One region of the Nonomuraea sp. NPDC050691 genome, then DNA from elsewhere that is predicted to be linked to it. Evidence: riboswitches for the same ligand, from Rfam matches in the RefSeq annotation. Region 1 holds a riboswitch; each other region holds the start of a gene.
What was found. Region 1 has a riboswitch for cyclic di-AMP ahead of AB0H81_RS35730 (GH25 family lysozyme). Riboswitches for the same ligand answer to the same signal wherever they lie in the genome.
Positions count from the first base shown of each region.

Region 2: it holds a riboswitch for cyclic di-AMP, as region 1 does, so the genes downstream of both, AB0H81_RS12370 (C40 family peptidase) here and AB0H81_RS35730 (GH25 family lysozyme) in region 1, are expected to answer to the same signal.
Region 3: it holds a riboswitch for cyclic di-AMP, as region 1 does, so the genes downstream of both, AB0H81_RS11070 (hypothetical protein) here and AB0H81_RS35730 (GH25 family lysozyme) in region 1, are expected to answer to the same signal.

Region 1 covers NZ_JBFAIA010000161.1:9,459-16,283, forward strand. Annotated here, with positions in the region: gene AB0H81_RS35695 (hypothetical protein) at 1-301, shown strand, start outside; gene AB0H81_RS35700 (CHRD domain-containing protein) at 337-1,236, opposite strand; gene AB0H81_RS35705 (hypothetical protein) at 1,320-2,414, opposite strand; gene AB0H81_RS35710 (BTAD domain-containing putative transcriptional regulator) at 2,411-2,590, opposite strand; gene AB0H81_RS35715 (hypothetical protein) at 2,843-2,968, opposite strand; gene AB0H81_RS35720 (DUF5946 family protein) at 3,082-3,561, opposite strand; gene AB0H81_RS35725 (hypothetical protein) at 3,558-4,463, opposite strand; cyclic di-AMP (ydaO/yuaA leader) riboswitch at 4,780-4,926, shown strand; gene AB0H81_RS35730 (GH25 family lysozyme) at 4,939-5,697, shown strand; gene AB0H81_RS35735 (VOC family protein) at 5,826-6,293, shown strand; gene AB0H81_RS35740 (pyridoxamine 5'-phosphate oxidase family protein) at 6,330-6,825, shown strand, end outside.
Region 2 covers NZ_JBFAIA010000022.1:9,989-16,813, reverse strand. Annotated here, with positions in the region: gene AB0H81_RS12380 (branched-chain amino acid aminotransferase) at 1-672, opposite strand, end outside; gene AB0H81_RS12375 (3-isopropylmalate dehydrogenase) at 858-1,904, opposite strand; cyclic di-AMP (ydaO/yuaA leader) riboswitch at 2,003-2,148, shown strand; gene AB0H81_RS12370 (C40 family peptidase) at 2,150-2,839, shown strand; gene AB0H81_RS12365 (class I SAM-dependent methyltransferase) at 3,022-3,837, shown strand; gene AB0H81_RS12360 (hypothetical protein) at 3,842-3,973, opposite strand; gene serA (phosphoglycerate dehydrogenase) at 4,299-5,888, opposite strand; gene AB0H81_RS12350 (hypothetical protein) at 6,125-6,825, shown strand, end outside.
Region 3 covers NZ_JBFAIA010000019.1:22,294-29,118, forward strand. Annotated here, with positions in the region: gene AB0H81_RS11055 (roadblock/LC7 domain-containing protein) at 1-119, shown strand, start outside; gene AB0H81_RS11060 (hypothetical protein) at 158-529, shown strand; gene AB0H81_RS11065 (alpha/beta hydrolase) at 565-1,410, opposite strand; gene AB0H81_RS11070 (hypothetical protein) at 1,648-2,517, opposite strand; cyclic di-AMP (ydaO/yuaA leader) riboswitch at 2,707-2,844, opposite strand; gene AB0H81_RS11075 (DUF5302 domain-containing protein) at 3,100-3,300, opposite strand; gene AB0H81_RS11080 (aldo/keto reductase) at 3,389-4,249, opposite strand; gene AB0H81_RS11085 (DUF1232 domain-containing protein) at 4,383-4,781, shown strand; gene AB0H81_RS11090 (VOC family protein) at 4,833-5,213, opposite strand; gene AB0H81_RS11095 (alpha/beta hydrolase) at 5,358-6,825, shown strand, end outside.

The DNA of each region.
Region 1 (6,825 bases):
CCGCGCCGCGCTCGCCGGCGCCGACCCCGGCGGGGTGATGACCGGGATGCAGATGGTCGAGCGCCGCTGGGACGGCAAGGACGGCCTCGTGCTCCGCCTGGCGGGCGCCGAGGAGCCGCCCGCCGGGCTGACCGAGCGGCTGGTCGAGGCCGTCCACGCGGCCCGGCCGCTCTACCCCGACTGCGTGGAGCAGGGGTTCGTCCACCCGCTGATCATCGAGTGGGTGCGGCCGTCCGAGCTGGTGACGCATCCGCGCACGGGCAAGCTCGTCCAGGTCGTGGACGAACGTCCGCACTCCTGAGCCCGGCCCTCGCGGCGGCCCGGGCGGCCGGGTGTCTACCAGTCGCCCCGGTAGAGCTGGCCGCGTACCGCGCCGCCGGGGAACTCGGCGGTGTGCAGGTTCACGTACCAGTTCTTCGGGTTCTTCCAGATGCGGCGGGCCACCGCGGCGGAGGTGGCCGCGCTGCCGGCGACGCCGTCGACACTGGCCGGGAGGCCCTTGGCAGCGGCGAAGAAGGGCACGACAACCGGCCCGTTCCTGCCCTTCGGGGCGCGGTGGATGTGCGCGCCGACCGGCGCCGCGATCCCCTTCCACGCCGCGGCGAACCACACCCGGTCGCCGTCCGGCTGCACCAGCCACCCGGCGCGCCCGTTGGGGTCGCCGACCTTCATGCCGGGAGCCGGCACCTCCTGCCGCCCGGCGGCGCGCGTGGTGAGCGTGGCGCCGAACCCGTGCGCCAGCACCGACTCCAGCTCCACCGGGTGGATCCGGTACAGCTGCGCCCGTACGGCGCCGCCGCCGAACTCGGCGTTGTGCAGGTTGGCGTACCAGTTGCCGGGGTTGGTGACGATGCGGCCGAGCAGACCGGTGTCCTTGACGAGGACCGTGCCCTTGACGGCGTGCAGCGTGGACGGCAGTGCCTGGCCGAAGAACGGGACCCTGACATCGCCGTTCTGACCCGCCTGCCCCCGATGGATGTGGAACCCGCTGGGCGCGTCGACCTTGTGCCATCGGACGGCGTAGTCGACCCGGTGGCCGTGGATCCGGAAGACGGCGACCGCGCTGCCGTCCCGGTCGCCCGTCTTCGTCCCCTGGGCGGGCACCTCGTTCACCCCTTTGAGCGCGGCGGCCAGGTAGATCGGGGTGCCGGCCTGCGCGGAGACCGGGCTGAGTGAGGTGGCGACCAGGGTGGCGGCGATGGACAGGCCGGGGACGGTGAGGGTGCGCATGTTCATGATGCCCCTTTCGGTTCTCTCTCGGCCTGGTACGGCGCCCTCCCTTGCCAGGTTCAAATACGGATAAATGAGCTTTCTGGCGGTCAGGCCAGTTCGTAGATCAGCAGGGTGCCGTCGCCTCGGCGGGCCAGGGCCCACAGCCGGGTCGTGCCGGGCACCGGGACGATGTCCACGAACCCCGCCCATCCCCCTTCCGAGGGCAGCGTCGACCGGGTCCAGCGGCCGTGGCGGAAGTTGAGCACGTACGACTGCCCGTGGGCGGGGTTGACGGCGATCCACACGCCGCCGGCCCGGTCGGCGCGGACGGCGGGCAGCCAGGCGCCGGCCAGCGGCAGGTCCAGCCACCTCCACGCGGTGCCGTCCCACCGCGCGACCAGGCCGCGATCGGGCACCTCACAGGACCCCGACCGCTGGGCGGCGCCCTGCGTGATCAGCCACACGTCGTCGCGGGCACGGGCCGCCATGCCGTAGAAGACGCCGGCGGGCGCGGGAGGGCAGCCGGGCGCGGGAGGAAGAGGAGTGGTGGCCCAGCCCGAGCCGTCCCGCCGGATCACCGTGGCCTCTCCGGCGGCATGAACCACCGCCCACACCTCGCCCCTGCCGGAGGCGGCGACGCGCGAGACCTGGTCGAGGTCGCCGTACGGGCTCGGCTTGGGAACCGCTTCCCACGAGCGGCCGTCCCAGTGGCGGAGTCCGGATCCGGAGTAGTCGTCCGGGCCGCCGTACTCGGAGATCCAGACGTCGTCCCTGGCCCCGACGGCGACGGACTCACGCGCGAACCTGCTGGGCCACGGACGGTACACCCACCGACCGCCGGCCAGCTGGAAGGGCCGGTCCCCGGCGAACAGCCACAGGTCGTCGCCTGACGGGGAGGCGGCGAACCACGCGCCGGAGCCCCTGACGCCCTTCGGCGGCGGGGCGGGCCGCCAGGAGACGCCGTCCCGGCGCAGCATCGTCCAGGACCAGGAACCGCCTTTCCGCCCGTTCTCCTCGGCCAGCACGGCCCAGGCCTGCCCCTGTCCCTGTCCCATGACGCCTATGGAGCCGATCCGTGTGGAGTCCACCCGGCCGGTCAGTCCTTGCGCCGTGTGGGTCAGGCGCCACGTGGCCACCCGCGTCGCGTGGTCGTCCGCTCCGCACACCGCGAGGAGGACGACGAGGACAGCCATGAATCTCATGAAAGATCACGATACGGCGCCTGGGTGAGGGCGGGGTCGGCCGCGAGGATGCGCCGGTGCAGATCGCGCACGGCAGGGGTCGGCTCCAGGCCGTGCTCGGAGACCAGCGTCGCCCGCAGCCCGCTGCAGACCGCCAGCGCCTCGGCCTGCCGCCCCGACCGGTACAGGCCGAGCATGAGCAGCGCGCCGCCATGTCGTTCTCGAACGCGTTGCGCAGCACCGGGTCGTACATGACGGGGCGCACCTCGGCGTCCGCGGCGCGGCTCAGCCGCTCCAGCCGGTCGGCGGCATCCGGGTGATGCCAGGTCGATGTGGGAGATCGGGTCGTCGGGGGGTACGGCGGTCACGTGGCGTCTCCTCGGTTCACCCAGGGGGAAGGCCGGCGGCGGACTGTCCCGCCACCGGCCGGCGGTCACTCGGTCACCGGGTTACTCGGCACGGGGAGACAGGAAGGGCGGGTACCAGGCGCGCTCGTGCGGGGCGTCGGTCGTCACGCTGGGCGCGCTGTTCCCGGCCGGCGCGAACTGCGGCATCTCCACGTTCTGGGTCGGCATGCTTCGTGCTCCGTTCACCTTGGATCGCTTGGCGTGTCCGAATCTACGGAGCCGGGGTTTGGCGCCGGTGTGGCCACGGTGCCGCCGACGGCGCCGTGCGCCCGGCTCCGGCGTCAGCTCCGGAGGGATCTCCAGGACTCCACGGTCGCTTCGGCGATGAGGGTGATGCGGCGTCCGTACGCCGCATGCCCATCCGCGACGAAGCTGCCGTCGCTGAACGGCAACCCGCAGAACGTGGCGCGGAAGTGCCCGGGAGGTCCGCCCGGCGGGAGCGGCTCGTACGGTTCGAGCGGCGCCATGTCGTAGCCCGACCGAGCCGTGTGCCTGTTGCGCGCCACCTGGTGAGCGGCCACGCGAAGCAGCGCGTCAAGGCCCTTGTCCACGTAGAGCTGCAACTGACGGAACTGGCCGTCAAGGTACTTCTCATGGGCCCTGGAAGGATGCTGCAGGAGGTAGGCGCAGACCACAACCCCGTGCCACCTGTACATCAGAGGGTCGGCCTGCTCCTCAGCCAGGATTCCGTGGTAGTAGTCCACGCACACGCCCAGCGGGCCGGCCGCCGCACCGCAGTCGCACTGCCCCGCGTCCGTCATGGCTTGGCCGGGAAGGTCAGGTCGAGCAGGGCGCTGGGGCGGGGCAGCGCCCCGGTCAGCGACGATTCCGGCGCCACCTGTGCGGGACGAGGCGCCGAGACGCGCATGGCCAGCGTTCTCGGGTGGTCCCGGCCGGGGTACTGGCTGAAGACCCCCGCCCGGCGGCCGCCGGAGACGGGCCAGCCGACGTCCAGGGTGAGGGCCTGGCCCCGCTCGTCGTCGACGTGCAGCGCCCAGCTGATCTTCGTCGCGGCGACCGCGGCCAAGGGCCGGCCGCCGATCAGGGCACGGAAGGTCGGGGAGACCGCGTGCAACCGCTGGAAGGTGATCGTGCCCCGGTACATGGTGGCCTTCAGGTCGGTTCCGTACGTGTCGGGGCGCTTGCTGGAAGCCGTGGTCAGGAGCGTCTTCAAGGTGGCCGGCTCGAAGACGTTGATCGGCTGGTCACCGTACGCCGCCGTGGTGGCGCTCCTGCGGCCCGCCGCCGCCCAGGTCCTGCCCTCGGGCAGCACGGGCGCGTACAGCGCGCCGGACCGGTAGAGCTGTCCGTTCACCGCGATCGAGCGGTGAGGTTTGGACTCCGTCGCCACCTTCGCCGCGTCCCAGGCACCCTCCTTCATCTGGTCGCGCATCCGGAACCCGGGACGGAGGGTACGGGTCATGTCGGCCGCGCCCACACTCGTTCCACCGAGCATGAGGACGCCGCGGTTCTCCACCTGGAAGACATCCTGGTCGCGGCCGAGGTACAGGCCGCTCAGCTCCACCACCCGCACCGCCTGACGCTTGGCGATCTGTTTCCGCAGCGAGGCGACCGGGTCGACGGCGGCCCGGGCAGGGGCGGGCGGTGTGACCAGCGCGGCGGAGACCAGGGCCGCTATCGACAGGGGGATCCAGCGTTTCATGGGCGCTCGCTTCATGATCGGGAAACGGACCGGCACATTCTGCCGGTCCGTCCACGGCTGTGTCACGCCCTCCGCAGGCCGGTGCCGTCGCGGGGGAACGCGCATTTTTTACCGAGCCCGCGAATCCCTGTGCCGTCGGGCCTTCAGTGCCCGTGCGACAGCCGGCACCCCTGTGCGCCAGGTGAGGCCACTTGCCGTACGCAGGGCATATGCATACCTTTTCCTAGCGCGGTACGGGCGCGGCCGGACAATCCGGGTCACGCCGTTGCCGCTTCGTTGACCAGACCGTGCACTGTCCCGGGAGATCCCTCGCGACAGTGCCCGGCCGCCGAGTCCGCGCCTCGCGGAGCCGGGGACCCATCTTCTCCGGGGTGAATCGGACGCCAGCCCTCACTGCGCGGCCGTAGGGCACTTCCACGCCCGAACCCGTCAGCTAACCCGGCAGGCGGCATGGAAGCAAGGAGTCGATACCCTCATGCCCAAGACCTGGCTTGCCACCGTCGTCCGTTCCCTCCCCACCACGCGCCTCAGCCTGGCCATCGGCGGGGCGCTCCTGGCCGGAACCACCGCCGTCGCCGGCGTGACCGGCACGGCGATCGCCTCACCCGCCGATCACGGCCCGGTGCACGCGGCCGAGCAGCAGCCCGGGTCCCTCAGCTACGGCCTGGACATCTCCCACCACGAGGCGCCGTACGACTGGAACGCCAGCTCCGCCCAGTTCGGCATCATCAAGGCCACCGAAGGCACGAGCTTCCGCGACTCCGCCTTCGCCGAGCACTGGCAGGCGCTGGCCAAGAAGGGCATCGTGCGCGGGGCCTACCACTTCGGCCACCCCGGCAACGACCCCGTCGCCGAGGCCGACCACTTCCTGTCCGTGGTGAACTCCCAGCCCGCCAAGGCCGGCGACCTGCTGGTCCTGGACCTGGAGACCACCGACGGCAGGTCCGTCGCCGAGGTCAACGCCTGGGCCAAGGCGTGGCTGTCGTACGTGAAGGCCAAGACCGGGGTCACCCCGATGTTCTACAGCGGCTGGAACTTCGCCGACACCTACGGCAAGGGCCTGGCCGCGTACCCGCTCTGGGTCGCCCACTACAGCAAGCCCAAGGGCACGGTCACCCCGCCGGCCGACTGGAAGTCCTGGACCATTCACCAGTACACCGAGTCCCCCGTCGACCAGAACGTCTCCAAGCTGACCCCCGGCCAGCTGCGGAGCCTCGGCCGCCCGGCCGCCTGACGGCCCGCTCCACTAACCAGCCAAACTCGAATAGCCGGTTGCCACGCCTCGCTCTAACCACTAATCTTCATATCAGTGGTTAGTCACGGCTGTCCGGGGTCTCCCCGGATTCCGATCGGAGGCATGGGATGACACACTCCACCACCGGCCCGAGCTCGCTGCGGACCGGGCACGTCGGTCTCAACGTCACGGACATAGAGCGTTCGCTGCCGTTCTATGTGCAGGTCTTCGGCTTCGAGGTCATGGCGGAAGGCAAGGAGAACGAGCGGCGCTGGGCTTTCCTCGGCCGCGACGACCGGCTGATGGTCACCCTGTGGCAGCAGAGCGACACCGCCTTCAGCGCCACCTCGGCCGGCCTGCACCACCTGTCCTTCCAGGCGGACTCGATCGACCAGGTCAAGGCGGCCGAGCAGGTGCTGCGCGACCTGGGCGCCCGGTTCCAGTACGACGGCGTGGTGCCGCACGGCGAGGGAGCCGCCTCGGGAGGCGTCTTCTTCACCGACCCCGACGGCACCCGCCTGGAGATCTACGCGCCCACCGGCGCGGACACCGCCCCGGCTCCCTCGGGCACCGCCCCCACCTGCGGCTTCTTCTGATCGCCCGCACGACGACCCAGGAGGGAGTGAAAGGCTGTGGCGGACGTCTACCACGCGGGTGAGCACCTCGTACAAGCACGGGCCGGTCTGCTGGAACAGGCCCGCTCCGCCTCGCGGACCATCCGCGGCCAGATACCCGGCGTCGCTCGCGAGTTCCTGGAGCAGCAGGTCACGCTCGTCATCGGCGCGGCCGACGACCGGGGCCGCGTCTGGGCCTCGCTGCTCACCGGCCCCAGGGGCTTCATCAAGGTCTCCGGATCGGCGGCGATCGACGTCGCCGCGCTTCCCAGCCCCGGCGATCCCCTGCACGCGCGTCTCACGGCCCCGGCCGGCGCGCCGTTCCAGGTCGGCATGATCGCCATCGAGCCGGCCACCCGCCGGCGGATGAGGATGAACGGCCGCGCCAGGCCGGCCCCCGGCGGGTTCCGCGTCGAGCTGGACCAGGTCTACTCCAACTGCCCGAAGTACCTCACGAAGCGCCACCCCGTTCCGGCCGGTCAGCCGGTCGAACCGGGCCCGGTGACCACCGCCG
Region 2 (6,825 bases), on a different contig from region 1:
GCCGTTCTCGACGGCCTGGCGCTGGGCGACGAAGGCGGCGGCGTAGTTGCCGCCGCACTTGGCGAAGCCCGTGCCGCCGGGCGCGGCGCGGGTGTACTCGGTGGACAGCCACACCGAGACGGGCTTGACGCCACCGGTGAAGTACGAGGCCGCCGGCGAGGCGATCACCATGTACGTGTAGGTGCGCGACGGGTAGTTCACGCCCAGCCCCACCTGCGTGGCGATCATGAACGGCCGCAGGTAGAGGCTGTGCCCCTCGGTGGTGGGCACCCAGTCGCGGTCGGCCTGGACGAGGTGCTCCAGCGACTCGACGAACACCTCCTCGGGCAGCTCCGGCATCGCCATGCGCGCCGCCGACTGGTTGAAGCGGGCGGCGTTGGCGTACGGGCGGAACGTGACGACCGAGCCGTTGATCTGCCGGTACGCCTTCAGCCCCTCGAACAGCTCCTGCGCGTAGTGGAAGACCGCCGTGGCGGGGTCGAGGGTGAGCGGCTCGTACGGCTTGAGCCGCGCGTCGTGCCAGCCCTGACCCTCGGTGTAGTCGATGGAGACCAGGTGGTCGGTGAAGGTCTGGCCGAAGCCGGGATTCGCCAGTACCTGCTCGCGCTCCGCCGCGGTGCGCGCATGGTCGGACAGCTGCACGTCGAAGCTGAGCTTCGGAGCGATGGTCATGACGATGGTCCTTCTCTCTACGACTGGGCGATGCCGGCGGCACTGCGCGACGGCAGTCCGTACTTCCTATTGTCTCGCTATTTGGGATGGCAAGGGGGCAGCAGGGTGGTTATGCCGCTGAACATGCGAAAAGCGCCTGGCGGGTCCCGTTCGGACCGCCAGGCGCTGGTGGAGCTAGGGCGGCCCTAGCTCGATACTCGCGCGGTGATGTCGTCACCGATCTCGTGGGTCGTCCGGCTCGCCCAGCCGCTCAGGCGCTCGACGATGTCCTCGGCGACGGCCTGCTCGATCTTGGCGGCCTCGGCGTGCCGGCCGAGGTGGTCGAGGAGCATGGCGGTGGACAGGATCGTGGCGGTCGGGTCGGCCTTGCCCTGGCCCGCGATGTCGGGCGCGCTGCCGTGGACGGGCTCGAACATGCTGGGCGCGGTGCGGTCGGGGTTGATGTTGCCGCTCGCGGCCAGGCCGATGCCGCCCGCGATGGCCGCGCCGAGGTCGGTGATGATGTCACCGAAGAGGTTGTCGGTGACGATCACGTCGAAGCGCTCGGGCTGGCTGACGAAGTACATCGACGCCGCGTCGATGTGCGCGTAGTCGGTGGTGACCTCGGGGAACTCCTCGGCCACCCGGTTGACCGTGCGCTGCCAGAGGTCTCCGGCGTAGGTCAGCACGTTGGTCTTGTGGATGAGGGTGAGCTTCTTGCGCGGCCTTGACTGGGCCTTGGCGAAGGCGTAACGCACCACGCGCTCGACGCCGTGGGCGGTGTTGAGCGACTCCTGCGTGGCGATCTCGTGCGGGGTGCCGCCGCGCATGACGCCGCCTGTGCCCGCGTAGAGGCCCTCGGTGCCCTCGCGGATCACGATCATGTCGATGTCCTCGGGGCGGGTGTCGGCCAGCGGCGTCGCGACGCCCGGGTAGAGCTTGACCGGGCGCAGGTTGACGTAGTGGTCGAAGGTGAAGCGCAGGCGCAGCAGCAGGTCGCGCTCCAGGATGCCCGGCGGGACGCTGGGGTCGCCGACCGCGCCGAGCAGGATCGCGTCGTAGCCGCGCAGCTCCTCCAGGACGGAGTCGGGCAGGGTCTCGCCGGTGCGGTGGTAGCGGGCGGCGCCGAGATCGTAGTGGGTGGCCTCGATCTTCGTGCCGACGGCTTCGAGCACCTTGAGCGCCTCTGCCACGACCTCGGTGCCGATGCCGTCACCGGGGATCACTGCCAGGCGAATGTCGCGCGAATCCATGGCCGGTACCTTACCGGGTCGTCTCGGCTGACGAACACACCATCTCACCCAACGGACATCCGTTTTGAGGGGGATTGCGTCTTTTTGACCGTTTCGTTAGAGTCCTCGAGCCGAATCCGCGCAGCAGCTGCGTGGAGCCGGGGACCCATTCCCCTTTTGGGGCGAATCGGCATGTCACCTGCCGTAGGGCCACTTCCAGGCCCGAGCCCGTCAGCTAACCCGGTAGGCCGTATGGAAGGACCTTCGTGTCTCGCTTCGCCATGCTCGCCGCCGTCGCCACCGCCGGGATCGCCGTCGCCGCCCCGGCCGGAGTCTCCCTCGCCTCCTCCACGCGACACAGCGCCCCCCAGCCCCCCGTCACTGGAACGTTCCAGAACTCCTCCTCCTCGATTCCGGGAAGCTCGCAGGAGGAGACCGCCACCGCCCGCCTCACCTCGCCGATCGTCACACTGACCGGGGCGGACGTCGCAGCCGCCCGCGAGAAGAAGACCCCGCTCCCCGCCTGGAAAAAGGCACTCAGGTACGCCCTCGACAAGCGCGGCACCCCGTACGTCTGGGGCGGCGCCTCCCGCAAGGGCTACGACTGCTCCGGCCTGATGCTGCGCGCCTACCAGCACGCCGGCATCCAGCTCCCCCGCACCGCGGCGCAGCAGTACAACGCGTTCTCCCGGAAGATCTCCTGGAAGAACCTCAAGCCCGGTGACCTCGTCTTCTTCCACGGCCTCGGCCACGTCGGGATGATCTCCAAGCGTGGCTACATGGTCCACTCCCCGCGCACGGGTGACGTGGTCAAGGTGGAGAAGCTGTCGTCCTGGCGCCGTGCCTCCTTCGTCGGCGCCGTCCGCCCCGACCGGAAGGGCGTCAAGGCCTGGGCCGCCAGGAAGGCCGCGAGCCAGGCTCCCGCCCCGGCCATGCCCACGGCCACGATCCTCTGACCGCCGCTCCGGTGGGCCGGTCGCCTCTCGGACCCGCCCGGCCCACCGGCGCCCTCTCTCCCGGCGCCGTCTGACCCACCGGCCCTCTCTTCCGGCACCGCGTGATCCCACCGCGCTCTCTCACGGCGCCGCGTGAGCTCACCGGCCCGCGCTCACGGCGCCGCGGACGTAGCGTGATCCGTATGGCTGCCGAGAAGGTGCATCTGAGCGAGGAGAAGGCGACCCTCCTCGCCACCCTGTACGGCAGGGCGCTGGACGCCCGCTCGCCCCGGCCGATCCTCGGCGACACCATGGCCGCCGAGACCGTCTCCAGGATCGACCACGACTTCCGCCGGGTCGGCGTGGGCCCGCGCACGGCCGTGTCCATCGCCCTGCGGGCTCGCCTGATCGACGACTGGGCGCGCGAGTTCCTCGCCGCGACGCCCGAGGCCACCGTGCTGCACCTCGGGTGCGGCCTCGACACCCGCGTCCACCGGCTCGGGCCGCCCGCGGGCGTGCGGTGGTACGACGTCGACTATCCCGACGTCGTCGAGCTGCGCCGGCGGCTCTACCCCGAGCCGCCCGGCTGCACGACGATCGGCACGTCCGTGACCGACCTCGCCTGGCTGGAGCGGGTCCCGCGCGACCGTCCGGTGCTGGTCGTGGCCGAGGGGCTGGTCTACTACCTCGGCCGGGAGGAGGGCCGCGCGCTCGTGCGGGCCGTCGCCGAGGGCTTCCCCTCCGGCCAGCTGATCTTCGACGCCCTCAACCGTGGCGGTATCAGGCTCCAGGTGATCAACCGGCCGGTGCGGAAGGCCGGCGCGACGATGCACTGGGGCATCGAGGGGCCCGGGGACCTGCTGTCGATCAGTCCCCGGCTCCGATGCGTGACCGCGCTCAGCGCGTTCGACATGGAGGGCTTCGCCGAGCTGTCACTGTCGCACCGGCTGTCGGTGGCGCTGGCCAGGGTGTCGCGCACCCTGCGGACCATGGCCGTCTTCTACCGGCTGGCCTTCTGACGGGTCAGTTGAGGTCGGCGGCCTGCGGGGCGCCGCCGTTGTCGCGGCGGTCCAGCGCGGTCTGCAGGGCCTCGGTCGCCTCGTCGTCGCGCTCTTCGGCGCCGTTCCAGGCGTACATCTCATACATGTGGTTCATCTCATTTCGCGGGGCGTCGTACGGACGGAAGTCGGACCCCGGTCGCGAACCCGACCGGGCCTGTGGCGCGCGGTCCGGATCACGGACCGGGCGATGGGACTGACGGCCGACGCGACGCCACGCACCGCGGCGGGTCGCCGGCCTGCCCTAACAGGCCCCGCCGCGGCAGGTAATGAGTACGAGAACCTGGCGCATTGACAGCCAATGTACCTTCCAGTCACCGGGCTGTCTCCTTGGACGTCCTAATATCTCGCATCGTGAGACGAAAAACGGCCGCCGCTGGACACTTGAGGTCCGGCGGCGGCCGTCGGGATCGTGCGGGACGTCAGCCGTCGAGGTCGACCGAGCGGCCGCTGTCGGCGCCGATCTCGGCGATGATCTGCTCGACCACGTCGGCCGGGATGGCCGAGTCGACGGTCAGCGCGATGAGCGCCTTGCCGCCCTTGACGTCCCGGGCCACCTGCATCGAGGCGATGTTGATGCCGTGCTCGCCGAGGAGGCGGCCGACGACGCCGACGACGCCGGGCCGGTCGGTGTAGGTGAAGAACGACAGGTGCTCGGTCGGCTCGATCTCCATCTCGTAGCCGTTGACCTCGACGATCTTCGTGATCTGCCGCGGGCCGGACAGCGTGCCGGACACGGAGACCTGCCGGCCGTCGGCCAGCACGCCGCGCACGGTCACCACGTTGCGCCAGTCAGGGCTGTCGGCGCTGGTCACCAGCTCGACCGTGATGCCGCGGTCCTTGGCCAGCAGCGGCGCGTTGACGTACGTCACGGAGTCCTCGACCACGTCGGTGAAGACGCCCTTGAGCGCGGCCAGCTCCAGCACCCGCACGTCCTGGGCGGCGATCTCGCCGCGCACCTCGACGTCGAGCTTGGTGGCCACCTCGCCGGCCAGCGCGGTGAAGACCCGGCCGAGCTTCTCGGCGAGCGGCAGGCCCGGCTTGACCTCCTCGGCGACCGCGCCGCCCTGGACGTTGACCGCGTCGGGCACGAACTCGCCCGCCAGCGCCAGCTTCACGCTGCGCGCCACCTGGGTGCCCGCCTTCTCCTGGGCCTCGTGCGTGGAGGCGCCGAGGTGCGGCGTCACGACGACCTGGTCCAGCTCGAACAGGGGGCTGTCGGTGCACGGCTCCTTGGCGAAGACGTCGAGGCCGGCGCCCGCGACGCGCCCCTCCTTGATCGCGGAGTACAGCGCCGCCTCGTCGACGATGCCGCCGCGGGCCACGTTGACGATCCGCACCGACGGCTTGACCTCGTGCAGCTCCTTGTCGCCGATGAGGCCGAGGGTCTCCTTGGACTTGGGCAGGTGCACCGTGATGAAGTCGGCCTGCTTGATGACCTCGTCCAGGCTGACCAGCTTGACGCCCATCTGCGCGGCGCGGGCCGGCGGCAGGTACGGGTCGTAGGCGATCAGCTCGACGCCGAACGGCTGGAGCCGCTGCGCCACGAGCTGGCCGATCTTGCCGAGGCCGAGGATGCCGACGACCTTCTCGTCGAGCTCGACGCCGGTGTACTTGGACCGCTTCCACTCGCCGTTCTTCAGCGCGGCGTGGGCCTGGGCCGTGTTGCGGGCACTGGCCAGGATGAGGGCGACGGTCTGCTCGGCGGCGCTGGTGATGTTGGAGGTCGGCGCGTTGACGACCATCACGCCGGCCTTGGTGGCCGCCTCGACGTCGACGTTGTCGAGGCCCACTCCGGCGCGGGCCACCACGCGCAGCTTGGGCGCGGCGGCGATCGCCTCGGCGTCCACCTGCGTGGCGGAGCGGACGATCAGCGCGTCCACGTCCGCGAGCGCGGGCAGCAGCTGCGAGCGGTCGGCGCCGTCGGTGTGACGGACCTCGAAATCAGCGCCGAGCACGGCGAGGCCGGCCTCGGACAACTCCTCTGCGACCAGGACGACGGGCTTTGTCACGGGTGGATCCTTACGGCGAGCGGCGGGCTGGAGGGGCACGTCGGCGAGCCCCTCGGAGTCCCACAGAGTCTATCCGCGCTTGTGAACGCGTTCACGAGGGACCCGGAATATGAGACGGACGCCGCCCTACCCGCCCACCGCCAAGGTCATCCACCTCGCGTCCATCTTTGTCTTGCTCGGGGGATTTCTTCGCCATTAGCCTGATAAGCCGTGGCCCACTACCTATGGTTCGTCATATGAGCATCGGGAATCCTGCGCTTGCCGACGTGCTCGCCCAGCACGGTGCCCCGCACCGACTGCTCGCGTCCCTGGCCGACGGCGGAGTACTGGTGGCCGTGCGACCCGACCGGTCCGTCGTCCTGGGCACCACGCAGGCCGGCGACCGGGTCCTGCTCGGCTACACCGGGCCGGGCACCTACGCCAGGCACCGCGGCGCCCATTCCCTGTCGGCCTGTGACGCCGACACCATTCTCGACATCCAGCGCGTCACGGGCGTGCGTGAGATCGTCATCGACGCGGCCGGCCCCGCCGCGGCCGCCGTGCCGATCGACGACCTGCAACGGTTCCTGACCTCGACGCGCAGCGGGCCGACGCCCGTCCTGTCGGGCGCCGCCCCCGCCGCCTACGCGACCGGCGCCATGGCCACGGTGTCGCGCGGGGCTCCCGCGCTCGCCCAGGTGGCCCCGCCCACCCCGGAGTCGCCGCCGATGCCGTGGATCCCCGCGCCGCGCCCGCACCTGTCGGGCCCGATGCAGCAGGTCGATCCGGGCTACCGGCGCTGCGCGCACCCGATCCTGCCCGCGCTGCGACGGGCCATCGCGCACCTGCTGGCGGACTTCCCGCTGGTCCACCACGTCTGGATCTCCGAGGCCCGCACCGCCTCGGGCGTCCCCGGCATCATGCTGCACGTCAAGGTGCACATGTCGGCGGCCGAGGA
Region 3 (6,825 bases), on a different contig from region 1:
CGGGCCCCACCATCGTCCTCACAGTCCTGGCCCAGCCCGGCACGAACCTCGGGCTGCTCCGGCTGGAGGGCCGCAAGACGGCGGCCGCCGTGGCCGCCATCGCAGCACGGATGCGATGACCGACCCCAGGGAAATCACCACAGAACGGAGAAGTGACATGGCCAGCATGGACGTCTCGCTCAAAGAGATGATGACGATCGACGGCGCCATCGGGGCGGCGGTCGTCGACCACGGCAGCGGCATGACGCTGGGCGCGCTCGGCGGCTCCAAGGACCTGGACCTCCAGGTCGCGGGCGCCGGCAACACCGAGGTGGTCAAGGCCAAGCTGCGCACGATGGACTCGCTCGGCCTCAAGGACGCGATCGAGGACATTCTCATCACGCTCGGCTCGCAGTACCACATCATCCGGCCCGTCAGCGGGCGCGGCGGCAAGGGCCTGTTCCTCTACCTCGCCCTGGACCGGGGTCGGGCCAACCTGGCGATGGCCAGGCACCAGCTGCGCTCCATCGAGGAGAAGCTGGACGTCTAGCCACGCGTGGCCGGACGTGCCCTGGACGGCGGCGGTCAGCCGGCGGTCAGCCGGGTGATGGCGGCGACGAGGTGCGGCCAGAGCGGGCGCGGCAGGTCGTGGCCCATGCCGGGGAAGGTCAGCAGCCTGGCCCCGGGGATGGCCTCGGCGGTGGCCAGGCCACCGGCGAGGGGGACGAGCTGGTCGGCCTCGCCGTGGACCACGAGCGCCGGCACGCCGAGCCCGCGCAGTCCCTCGGTACGGTCGCCCGAGGCCATGATGGCGGCGAGCTGGCGCGCGGTGCCCGCCGGGTCGAAGCAGCGGTCGAAGGCGCGACCGGCGACGTCCGCGATGCGCGCCCGGTCCGGCTCGAAGCCGGGTGAGCCGATCACGGCCCAGGCCGCCTGGGACCGCGCGATCGCCTCCTCGCGCCCGGCGGGCGGCGTGGCCAGCAGCACCGCCCTCGCCGCGGGCGTGGGAGGGGCGGCCTGCGGGCCGGGCGTGGACATGATGGAGGTGAGGCTGAGGACCCGGCCGGGATGCCGGATGGCCAGCGCCTGGGCGATCATGCCGCCCATCGAGGCGCCCACCACGTGGGCGGCGGCCCACCCGAGCGCGTCCATCAGCCCCGCCGCGTCGTCGGCCATGTCGTCCAGCAGGTACGGCGGGGCGCCGCCGAGCCGCGGCTGGCCGTACTCGCGCAGGTGCGTGGACAGGCCCGCGTCGCGGTTGTCGAAGCGGACGACGTGGTGCCCCTGCTCGGCGAGGAGGAGGCAGAACGCGTCGTCCCAGTGGATGAGCTGGGCGCCCAGGCCCATGACCAGGAGGAGGGGGCGGGCACCGGGAGTGCCGAAGCTCTCGTAGGCGATCTCGATGCCGTTGACCTTAACGCGCGCGATCACGTCCAACAGAATGACATTCGGACCGCAACGGGGTAAAGGGCCCGGAAAGGCGTCACCCCGCCCCGGAACCGCCGGGGCGGCGGCGGTCCGGAGCGGGGTGACAAGGGGCCTGGATGGAGAGGCAGGCAGGCCCCTTGGGTAGGGCCGGACCGGACGGGGTGGCGTCCGGACCCGGCCGCATGGTCGGGGTGCCGGCCGGCGTGCCGTCTGGGGGGACGGCGGCCGGTCCGGCGGGGGTCAGCTCTTGACGAGCAGCTTGCGCAGGCGGTCGCGGCCGAGGTACGCGCCGCCGCCGACCGCGGCCACGCCCATCAGGGCGAGGCCGGCCGAGGTGCTCAGGCCCTGGTCGCCGGAGCCGGCGTCGCCGGCCTCGGCGGTCTTGACGGTCTCGGCGGTGGTGCCGCGGGAGGTGTGCTCGGAGGCGGTCACCACACCGGCGTCGTCCTTGCCGGCCTTGTCGCTCTTGTCGCTCTTGTTGTTCTTGGAGACGGAGGCCGCCTCACCGGCGGAGCCGGCGCCGGACTCCTCCGGAGCGGTGGACTTGTCCTCGGCGAGCAGCGGCGGCTTGGCCGGGTTGGCGTCGACGCGGCGCCAGGCGCCGGAGGCGAAGGAGACGGGGAGGTTCTTCTTGCCCGGGCCGCTGCCCCACTTGGTGATGACGTAGCTCACCTTGATGTGGCCCTGGCCGCCGACGCCGTCCACGCCGAGCGTCTCGGAGTTGAAGCGGCCGCCGGTGAGCTGGGCGAAGGTCTTGGCGTCGAGGTCGAGCATGACGCCGCTGCTGGAGGGCACACCCGGGCCACGGTCGCCGACGAAGAACGGGGCCTTCTTGCCCTTGTAGACGACGTAGCCCTCGGTCATGAGGGGCCAGCTCGGGCTGGCGGCCAGGCCCTTCTGCATGGGCTTGCCGCTGGCCGGCAGGCCGGTGTCGCCGGCGCGGCCGGAGGAGTCGTCCCAGAAGTAGGACGCCGTGGTGGCGCCCTTGAGGAGGACCTTCTGGTCGTCGTCGGTGTCGGCGTGCGCCGCGGTGCCGGCGCCGATGGTGAGTGCGCCGAGTACGGCCGCCGTCAGAAGGCTGAAAGAACGCATGCCAAGTCGTGCGGACATGTGTTGGAAGAGTCCTTTGCGTGGGGTACAGGAGGGCGCGCTCGCTCAGATGGGGGCGTAGCCGGGCAGAAGTGCCAACGGGCGCTACGCGGGAGCGCGAGGGAAGGTAAATCAGGGGGAAGGGGGGATGCCGCTCAGGCGGCCGGTGTCACTGCCCCGTCCGGGGGTACGCGGTAGCGCATCGAAGTCTTGTCCTCTCCATCTCGCCTACCGGGTTAGCTGACGGGTTCGGGCGTGGAGATGCCCTACCGGCCCGGGTCGGGCCGGATTCACCCCAGAGGTTGGTTCCCCGGTTCCCGCGGGAGCGGGATTCGGCGCCGGTCAGCCGCCGCTTCCTGGCGAAGGGCTAGGTCACTGGCCGGTAACAGGTTCGACTCTAGCGAGCGAACCGGACAATAGCAAAGGAAACCCCATAAATCGGGTGAAGATCTACCTTTCAGGCAAAGAAATGGAGGGGTACGGCATGCCGTACCCCTCCAGAAAACCAGCTTTCAGCGCGTGCTCAGGACGCGTGTCCGCCCAGGACGCGTCGACCTCCGGACACGTGCCTGCTCAGGACGCGCGCCGCCCGCTCAGGACGCGTCAGCCTCCACTCTTGCGGCGGAAGGAGCGCTTGCTGGCGGCCGGCCCGTGAGCACCGTGGATCTTGGAAGCGTCGCCGCCCTTGCCACCAGCGCCCGAATCGGCCTGCCGGGCACGCTTGCGCTCCAAGGCCTCCCGGAACTTGCGCTTCAACTCGTCCTCGGGAGTTTCGCTGGCTTCCGGCTCCGGTGTTTCCGTCATGAGGACCTCCTGGTGTTGGGGACGTTCAAAGCTTCGCACGCCCGTACCCGCCGTGCGAAACCGGCCGACCGCGTCAGCGCCGGACGGGTCAGCCGTTCAGCAGCCTGAGCTCCTCGGAGGTCAGCACAAGATCGGCCGCCGCCACCGAGTCGAGGATGCTCTCCGGCCGGCTCGCCCCGGGGATGGGGATCACGACCGGGCCGCGGGCCAGCTCCCAGGCCAGGCAGACCCGCTGCGGCGACACCCCGCGGCCCTCGGCCACCTTGGCGAACGCCTCGTACTCGCCGCCGAGCCGCCCCGCCGCGCTGATCCCGCCCAGCGGCGACCACGGCAGGAACGCCACTCCCAGCTCCTCGCACACGTCCACCTCCGGCTCGGAGGAGCGGAAGGCGGGCGAGTACTGGTTCTGCACGCTCGCCAGCCGGCCGCCCAGGATGTCGTAGGCCGTCCTGATCTGGCTGGGGTCGGCGTTGGAGATCCCGGCCATCCGGATCTTGCCGGCGTCGAGCAGGTCGCGCAGCGCGCCGATCGTCTCCGCGTACGGCACGGACGGATCGGGCCGGTGGTGCTGGTAGAGCCCGATCGCCTCCACACCCAGGGCCTTGAGGGACCGCTCGCACGCCTCGACCAGGTACGACGGCCGGCCGTCGACGGCCCAGCCGCCCCCGGGAACGCGGGTGTGGCCGCCCTTGGTCGCCACCAGCACCGCGTCCCGGTCGCCGCCCCAGCTCGCCAGCGCCTTGGCGACCAGCCGCTCGTTGTGCCCGACCTGGTCGTGGGCGGGGGTGTAGGCGTCGGCCGTGTCGATCAGCGTCACGCCGGCGTCCAGGGCCGCGTGGATCGTCCGGATCGACTGATCCTCGTCGGGCATGTGTCCCGCCACCGACATGGGCATCGCGCCGAGACCGATGGAACTGACGGTGGTCTGTCCGAGTGGTCGCGTGTTCATGTCCACATCCTCCTCTCGTGCCGATCGAAAGAGGAAGGCGCCCTTACCGGTGCGGGTCGCGCCGGCCGCGCCGACCGTAAAGTGGAGCCGTACCGGAGGGGCACGAGGGAACGGAAACGAGGTCGGGAACGCCGTGCGGGGCTGGCTGATCGGGCTCGCCGTCACCGTCGTGTGCGTGGCGGCCACCTGGGGCGTGCTCTTCCTCCTGGCGAGGCGACTGCCGCCCGGCCCGATGCGGGATCTGGCCGCCTTCATCCCCGACTGCCTGACCACCATCCGCAGGCTCCGCCGCCACCCCGCCGTGCCGCGCCGCGCCAGGGTCGCCATCATGATCGCAGGCGTGTGGGTGGCCAGCCCGATCGACCTGATCCCGGAGTTCCTGCCCGTCATCGGCCCGCTCGACGACATCGTGGTGGTCGCCCTGGCGCTGCGGTACGCGGCCCGGCAGGTCCCGCGCGAGGTCCTGCTGGAGGCCTGGCCGGGCGAGCCACGCCTGCTCCTCCGCCTGCTCGGCGACCCCCGCCCCCGCTGAGTGCGCCCGCACCCCCGCTTGTGGGAGTCAGTCCTGAGAAGGGGAAGGAACCTACGCGTCCAGCCTCAGCCGCAGCAGGCAGAACTCGTTGCCCTCCGGGTCGGCCAGCACGTGCCAGGACTCCTCGCCGGTCTGCCCCACGTCCGCCCGCCGGGCTCCCGCAGCCAGCAGCCTCTCCAGCTCGGCCTCCTGGTCGCGGTCGGTCGCGTTCACGTCGATGTGCAGCCGGAGCTTGCCGCCCTTCGGATCCTCGGACGGGTTCAACACGAGGGTCGGCTGGAGCCCGCCGAACCCCGTCTTCTCCGGCCCGATCTCCACGCTCCCGTCGTCGTCCCGGTTGAGCACCACGTATCCCAGCACCTCACACCAGAACGCCGCCAGGCTCTCCGGATCGCGGCAATCCAGCACCAACTCACTGATACGACACGCCATGTGCCCTCCCGTACCCCTTCCCTCACAGAGAAACCCGCGCCACAGCGGCCGGTACGCGGACGAACCATCCGAGACCACACTTACCCGGGTGAGTCGTCGATCAGCTGAGGACCACCCGGCTGACCTGGCACTCTGGGCCGCGTCATGGCGGATCACAGGGCGGCGCTCGCGGCGTACGAACGGGCCTCGGCGCTGGCCGCCGGCCACCACGCGGACCTCGACCCGGCGGCGCGGCTCATGCACGCCCACGCCTGGGTCGGCGGCGGCGCCCCCGCCTTCGCGGACGCCCTCTCCCGCCACCGCGCCGCCCTGCAATCCTCGCTCGCGCACGCGCTGCACGCCCTCGCCCTCCTCGTCGTACGGCACGGCGGACCGGCCCCGGCGGTGCCCGCGCTGACCACGTCGGTGACGACCCTGGCCCCCGTCCCGGGCCGCTTCCAGGGCATCGACCCGAACGCCATGACCGCCCTGGTGACGTCCCTGGGCCAGGTCGCGCACACGCTGCCCGTCGCGGGGGCACGCCTGGCCGCCGAGCTGTCCGGTCACGGCCTGTCCCCCGAGCCCGGCCACGCGCTCGGCCGCATCGCCACCTGGACCTCCGCCCAGAGCGACGACCTGCGACGCCGGCTGCACCGCATCCGCGAGACCGTGCCGGGCCTCTCCCCGCCGCCGGGGTTCGCCGCGTCTCTGCCTTCGGGGCTCGCCGCGTACGGCCTGTTCGGCGCCCACGCCACGGACCCGGTCGGAGCGGAGCGCCTGCTGGCACGCGTCGGCGCCGGCGACGAGGAGGCGGTGACACGCCTGCTGTCCGTCCAGGAGGGCGCCACCGACGCGGGCCTCGCGGCCCGGGTCGCCGCGTGGTGGGCGACGCTCTCGGCGGCGGCGCGGGAACGGCTCGTGACGTTGCCGCGGTTCGGGCTGCTGAACGGCCTGCCGGCGAGCGTCCGCGACCGGGCGAACCGCCACTGGCTGGCGGAACAGAGGACCCGGCTGGAACGGGACCTGGAGACGGCCACGACGGACCTCGGCCGCCTGGCGGACCCGGGGCTGCTGGGCGGCTGGGAACGCATCGCCGCCCGGCTACGCCGCCTCGACCTCATCGAGGCGGAACTCCACCCGGCACCGGGGCATCCTGCGCCGCTGTTGCTGGCGTTCGACGTGACGGGGCAGGGGCGGCTCGTCGTCTCATGGGGGGATCCGGACAGGGCGGACATCACGGTCACGTCTGTGTCGGGGCTCACGTCGGGGCTGGACGCGGCGCACGGGGATCTGGAGCGGTCACGGGCGTTGTGGCAGCAAGCCTCGTATTACAGCGGGATCCAAAGCATTGCTTCCATCACGTGGCTGGGCTACGACGCCCCCCAGCTCGATCCGGGACTTATGGATCCGGCCAAATCCGTCGCCTTCGCCTCGGCCGCAGCCGAAGGCGGTAAGGCGCTCGCCTCCTTCAATGACGGTCTTCACGCTGCCCACAACCCGTCGAGCACAGCCCGCACTGTCGTCATCGGTCACAGCTACGGGTCGCTGACCACCGGTCGCGCCGCCGTTTTGCGTCCTGGGCGCTTCGCCGACGACGTCATTCTCATCGGCAGTCCTGGAGTCGGAGTCGATC